DNA from 2 places in the Mesorhizobium sp. M0496 genome. Region 1 is predicted to be linked to the other one. Evidence: predicted binding sites of a transcription regulator. Region 1 holds the regulator's gene; the other holds the start of a gene.
What was found. Region 1 encodes LexA, which represses DNA repair genes until DNA is damaged. Its sites were predicted from a motif close to TGTTCNNNNTGTGTTCNG; they were not measured.
Positions count from the first base shown of each region.

Region 1 (3,416 bases):
GACTTCCATCATCGCCGGCGGCGCCACGGCGCTGTTTGCCATTTGGCATTTTCAGCGTGTGTCGCCGCTCAGCCTGTTCGCCAATCTGGCCATCATGCCCATCGTGACAGTCGTCATGTTTCTGGCCGTCGCCAGCGCGTTGCTGATGCCGTTTGGGTTGGACTGGCCGGCCCTCTACCTGATGGGCAAGGGACTTACGCTGATGATCGCCATATCGGGCTGGATCTCCGAGCGTTCGCCTGTCGATGCGGTCGGACTGATTTCTCAGCAGTCTGTCCTGCTGGTGGCGATTGCCCTGGTCATCGCGACGATGGCGACGACATGGCTGCGGCTCGCGGCTCTTCCCTTCGCGCTTGCCGGCCTGCTGACCGTCTCGGATACGCGCACACCCGACGTGCTGATCTCGGAGGACGCAAGGCTGGTTGCGTTGCCGATCGGCGGTGGCGAACTTGCCGTCAGCCGCGCGCGCCCGAACGAATTCACCGTCGACAACTGGAAACGCGCGCTGACATCCGAAACCATCGTCATGCCGGAGGTGTTCAACGAAGGCGATGGCCAATTCGACGTCAGGGATGCCGCTGAAATGCCGCCGGGAGCGCCGTTCTATTGCACATCAGGCGTTTGTCTCGCCAGGCATCCGTCCGGTGCATTCATTGCCTATGTCGAGGATCGAAAGGACACCTGGAAAGCCTGTGGTTTCGCCGACCTGATCGTCATCAATGACGCGACGGCCTATGACGCCTGTCACAACCCACTGGTTCTCGTCATCACCAAACGGCAACTGGCTCGCAAAGGCAGTGCTGCCGTCTTCTTCGATCGCCAATCGGCGACCACGCCAGCGACAATCAGCTTCGCCGTGGACAGGCCATATCGGCCCTGGCATGTACAACGCAAATTCTCGCGTGAGGCGAGGGGACTGCCGCCCTTCCAGAGACCCGAGAAGCCAGCGGCTAAACCGCAGCCGCCTCAGTAGCGGCGGATCAAACCGACGAGCTTGCCTTGCACCTTGACCCTGTCGGGTCCGAAAATCCGGGTTTCATAGGCCGGATTGGCGGCTTCGAGAGCAATCGAGGCGCCCTTGCGGCGGAACCGCTTCAGCGTCGCTTCCTCTTCATCCACCAGCGCCACGATGATCTCGCCGGGGCTGGCCGTATCGGCATTGCGGATGATGACGGTATCGCCGTCGAAGATGCCGGCCTCGATCATCGAGTCACCCTTGACCTCCAGGGCATAGTGCTCGCCGCCCATGATCATGTCCGGCGGCACCGAGATCGAATGCGTCTGGTGCTGGATGGCATCGATCGGCACACCGGCGGCGATACGACCCATCACCGGGATCGACACGGCGGAGACCACGTCGTCGTCATTGCCGGCCGAAGGCATCCGCGAAGACGCCGGCTTGATCTGTCGGCCAACGCCGCCCTGACCGAGACTAGTCTGACCAAGACTGCCCTGGATGACGCTTGGCGAGAACTTTTTCGCCGCGTTGAGGCCGGGCGCGATCGAGTCCGGCAACCGCAGCACTTCCAGCGCGCGTGCCCGGTTGGGCAGTCGGCGAATGAAGCCGCGCTCTTCCAGAGCCGTGATCAACCGATGAATTCCGGATTTGGAGGCAAGGTCGAGCGCCTCCTTCATCTCGTCGAAGGATGGCGGAATGCCGCTTTCCTTCAGGCGTTCATGGATGAACATCAGCAGTTCGTGTTGCTTGCGTGTCAGCATGGCGGCCCCCAGGGTACCTAAAACCAGAATCAGAAAACAAACCCAGAACAAACACTATCTGTTCCAGTTGTGTTCCGCAACTGTTTAAAGTTTAATGAATTTATTAAGGGGATCGAAATTATTGGCAGCTCGCTGCCGGGCCTCGCCGACGACTGCATCCCGTCACAATGCGCTTGCCGGCATTGAAATTGTTATGGTTAATGGGCTGCCCGCCCATCCCTGGCCCAAGCTTGGCATGAGCTGCCCATGGATCCGCGACGGGGTATTCCCAGCCTTCTGTGCATTCGTCTGCCGTGAACGAAACGAAGCCAAAATGCCAACCTTGGTTAATTTGGTGATGCCAGTGCTGTCCACCAGCGGCGACCGGATTCGTGCGCTGGAAATTCGTCCCTCCGTCATCCCGCCAATAGGCAAGGGCGCGACAACAGTCGTCGGGACGGCTGCGTCAGGTAACGGCCTCCTTGACGGCGAAACGCTGGTCCTTCCATGCACCCGTGCGCAGAATGTCTTCCAGCACCTCAACCGCCAGCCACACATCCTTGTAGCCGACATAGAGTGGCGTGAAGCCGAAACGGATGGTCGATGGCGCGCGGAAGTCACCGATCACCCCCCGCTCGATCAGCGCCCGCATGATTTGATAGCCATGATCGTGAAGGAACGACACCTGGCTGCCGCGCCTGGTCGCGTCGCGGGTGCTCTCCAGCGTGAGACCATAGGCGCCGCACTTCGCTTCGACGAGCTGGATGAACAGTTCGGTCAGCGCGACGCTTTTCTTTCGCAATTCCGCCATGTCGACGTCGTTCCAGATGGCAAGCGCACCTTTGAGCGCCCGCATCGATAGGACCGGCTGCGTGCCGCACAGAAAGCGGCGGATGCCGGTGCCGGCCACATAACCCCGTTCGAAGGCAAAGGGCCGTGCATGCCCCCACCAGCCGCTGAGTGGCTGGCTGATCTCGCCATGGTGGCGCTGGGCGGCATAGATGAAGGCCGGCGCGCCCGGCCCCCCGTTGAGGTACTTGTAGGTGCAGCCGACAGCGAAATCGGCATTTGCGCGGTCGAGCTCGACCGGCAGAGCGCCCGCGGTGTGGCAGAGATCCCAGACGATCAGCGCTCCGGCCGCATGAGCCTTGCGCGTCAGCGCCGCCATGTCGCGCAGTTCACCCGATTTGTAATTGACGTGGTTGACCAGTACCACCGCGACGCTTTCGTCGATCAGTTCTTCAATGGTTGGTGCGTCGACGCCCGCGAGACGCAGCAAGGCGCCATCCCGGGTCGAGGCCACGCCTTCGGCGATGTACAGGTCGGTCGGAAAACTGTCGCCCTCGGCGACGATGGCCAACCGGCCGGGCCGCATCTCCATCGCCGCATGCAACACCTTGTAGATGTTGGTCGACGTCGTATCGCAGACGACGGTCTGGCCGGCCGCGGCTCCGATCAGGCGTCCAAGCTGATCGCCGAGTTCGATCGGCATCTCGAACCATCCGGCCGTATTCCAGGCCCGGATGAGATCCTGGGCCCATTCCTTGGTAGCCGCCTGCTGCAGCTCGCCGAAAACGGCATGCGACGCTGCCCCGAGAGAATTGCCGTCGAGATAGATCACCCCCTCCGGCAGAATGAAACGATCGCGCATGGCGCGCAGCGGATCCGTGGCATCCATCGCTTCGATCGCAGCGAGATCAGGAATTCCACCCATGGTC
Region 1 covers NZ_JAMYRC010000003.1:56,021-59,436, reverse strand. Annotated here, with positions in the region: gene NKI73_RS05150 (ComEC/Rec2 family competence protein) at 1-973, shown strand, start outside; gene lexA (transcriptional repressor LexA) at 967-1,719, opposite strand; gene kynU (kynureninase) at 2,165-3,412, opposite strand.

Region 2 (3,416 bases), on a different contig from region 1:
GCGACGATCGAGGCGGCGGCGATCGATTGCGAACGCTGGTCGCCCTTGATCAGCGCGCGCCCCGCGCAGGGCAGGCCCGGCGGCACGTCGCGCCCGTCGGCGAGGGCAAGCTTCGGTTGAACCGACAGGCCGATCAGGGCGCGGCGCATCGCCTCCAGGCTTGCCTTTAGGATGTTGCTGCCATCGATGCCCTCGGCGCTGATCGAGGCCATTGAGACCGCTTGCGCGGAGCCGAGAATGCTCAGGAACAGGGCCTCACGCTGCAAATGGGTGAGGCGCTTGGAATCGTCCAGTCCGTCCGGAATGTTGGCGGGGTCGAGTACCACCGCCGCGGCGACCACTGGCCCCGCCAAGGGACCACGGCCGGCCTCGTCCATGCCCGCAACCGGCCACAGGCCGTCGGCTATCGCCTTCGTCTCGAAGGAGAAGTCGGGCTTCTCGATGATCTCAAAGAGAGGCGGAGAATCAGAACGCGCGCGAGCCATGTTGCGGCGAGGTTCGCATCGGTTCCGATTCTCCGCAAGTCCCTCCGGGTCGGTGGGGCGCCGGACCGGGAGGGCACCGTCTGCAGGCCGGGGCAGGCCGGACGGGATTCCTGTGCTGTGGCAGATCAAGCCGCCGCAGTGAATTGCATTCTCAAAGCAGCGTCAGCTGCAATTGGTCTTTGGCAGCAGCAACGAACTGGTCGGTCCGCAACGTGCGCCGTTCGGCATTGAGGCCGAGCCGCTTGGCTGTGATCTCGAAGCGCCGGCCGATCTGCCAGGCATAGGGACCGGCGCCCTTCATGCGCTTGCCCCATTCCGAATCGTAGTCCTTGCCGTCACGCATCGAGCGGATCAGCGACATCACGTGGCGATAGCGATCGGGGTAGTGGCGCAGCAGCCAGTCCTTGAAGATCGGGCTGACCTCCAGCGGCAGGCGCAGCACGACATAACCCGCCTCGCGCGCGCCGGCGGCGCGTGCTGAATCGAGGATGCGTTCCATCTCCGGATCGGTCAGCCCGGGGATGATCGGCGCCACCATGACCGACGCTGGAATGCCGGCATCAGAAAGCTGCCGGATCGCCTCCAGCCGCTTGGTCGGCGTCGAAGCCCGCGGCTCCATGGTGCGCGCCAGCATGCGATCGAGCGTCGTCACCGACAGAGCCACCTTGGCCAGCCCTCGCTCAGCCATGCGCGACAGGATATCGATGTCGCGCACCACCAAAGCGGATTTGGTGACGATGCCGACCGGATGACCGCGCGCCTCCAGCACTTCGAGGATCTCGCGCATGATCCGGTATTGTTTCTCGATCGGCTGGTAGGGGTCGGTGTTGGTGCCGATGGCGATGGTTCGCGGTTGGTATCCGTCCTTCGACAGCTCCTTGTCGAGCAAGCGCGCCGCATCTGGCTTGGCGAACAGCTTGGATTCGAAATCCAGACCCGGCGACAGGCCCATGAACGAGTGCGTCGGCCGGGCAAAGCAATAGACACAGCCGTGCTCGCAACCGCGATAAGGGTTGATCGAACGATCGAAGGAGATATCGGGCGATTCGTTACGGGTGATGATGGTGCGCGGCTTCTCGACCTGCACTTCGGTCTTGAAGGGCGGCAGTTCTTCCAGCGAATTCCAGCCATCGTCGAAAACATGCCGGCTGACCGGCTCGAACCGGCCGGACGGATTGATGCCCGCCGACCTGCCGCGGTTGCGGTCCGGCCGGACACGCACGCCACTCTGCTCGATCATCGCATTGGCCATCTCGGCCCGTCCGGCTCCGAAAGCTGCAATGTCGGCGCGCACGATCTGTTCCATCTTCGCCCGCTCCCAGGGACTGTCCGTGTTGTGTCGAATCGCTCTGTTCATGAAATTATTCCTATTTTGTTGAAGAGAACAAAGCAAGAACTTTTTAAGGTTCGCTGGATAACTGGCGCTATGCCGCGCTTTCCGCTATCGGCTAACGATGCTCAGTGTTCTCATCGAAACGTGCAATGACGAGGAAGGGCTTACCCGCACGCTCGCCTCGCTGATTGGCGGCGCGGTCGAGGGCGTGGTGCGTGACGTCATCGTCTGTGACACGGGCTCTACCGACCAGACGCATCGTGTGGCCGAGCATGCCGGCTGCCACTACGTGACGGGCGGCATCGCCACGGGGATCCGGCAAGCCAAGGGGGACTGGTTGCTGCTCCTGGAGCCGGGCGCACGATTGATGGAGGGCTGGATCGACGCGGTCGTCGACCATACGGCCAGGCAAACCATGGCGGCACGGTTTTCGCGGGCGCGCGGCAGCCGCACGCCGTTCCTGGCGCGCGTCTTTTCCGCAAACCGCGCCTTGGCCGACGGATTGCTGATCAGCAAGCGTCAGGCCTCGGCCTCGGCCAAGAGTGCCGGCAGCGCCGAGGCCATCGCCCGCGGCCTCGCGACAAAGCGGCTCGACGCCGAGATCTGGATGGCGCCGGCGAAGCAGCAACGCCGCTCCCCGAGGTGATTTTTTGCACCTGCTCTGTTCATTGTGCATTGCACAAAATCTGGCGCGAGGTTAGCTTCCGGCCCAAGCGGGTGAATTGGGTTTGGGTCATGCCGAGTGATGAACACTGATGCGGCATCGGTGTCGCCTCTCATAGCCGAGGACCCAATGAACCTTCCAACCCCCGACAAATCCGGCGCGGCCAGTCTCGAGGCCATTGCGCGCAACGGCAGCCTGCTGCGGCGTATCGCCGTGCGCATTCCGACCTATCTGACGGACCTGCGCGAAAACCCCGCCTGGCTGCCGATGTTCGTGCTGGCGCGCACCATGCCTGGACGCCGCATGCATTGGCTGGGCGCAAAGCGCGCCCGTCCGGTCGTGGATACGGGGGATACGATGTTTGCCGGCATCGAACGTGAAGCGGTGGTCGAAGCGCTGCGCTCCGACGGGCTGTTTTCGGGCTTGGTCCTGCCGCCGGAGATCCATGAAGAGATCGCTGACTTCGCCCAGCGTACGCCCTGCTTCGGCAATTTCGACCGCCGTCTCGAATTCATGCCGGATGAACATGCGGAAGCTGAGAAGCGCTTTGGCCGCTCGCTGCTCAGCGGGCACTTTTTCGAGCGCATCCTCGATTGCCAGGCGGCCCTCGCCATCCAGCGCGATCCGCTGCTTCTAAACATTGCCGCGCATTATCTCGGCGGTCAGGCAAAACTGATCACGACGCGGGTCTGGTGGAGCTTTCCGACGGGTGCGGCTTCGGACGCCGACAAGAACCTCGCCTCGCTCGGCAAGTATCATTTCGACCTCGACGATTGGCGCATGCTGAAATTCTTTTTCTATCTCAAGCCCGTCGATGCCGACACCGGCCCGCATGTCTACATCAAGGGCAGTCATAAGCGCCGCAGCCTCAAGCATCAACTCACCCTCCTGGTCGGCCATCCCGCGCAAGAGGTTCTGGATGTCTATGGTGAGC
Region 2 covers NZ_JAMYRC010000001.1:73,529-76,944, forward strand. Annotated here, with positions in the region: gene rnhB (ribonuclease HII) at 1-485, opposite strand, end outside; gene NKI73_RS00375 (PA0069 family radical SAM protein) at 637-1,791, opposite strand; gene NKI73_RS00380 (glycosyltransferase) at 1,940-2,464, shown strand; gene NKI73_RS00385 (phytanoyl-CoA dioxygenase family protein) at 2,612-3,416, shown strand, end outside.
Region 2: NKI73_RS00375 (PA0069 family radical SAM protein) is a predicted target of LexA. The motif match lies at 1,866-1,883, and genes of this name have one in related genera.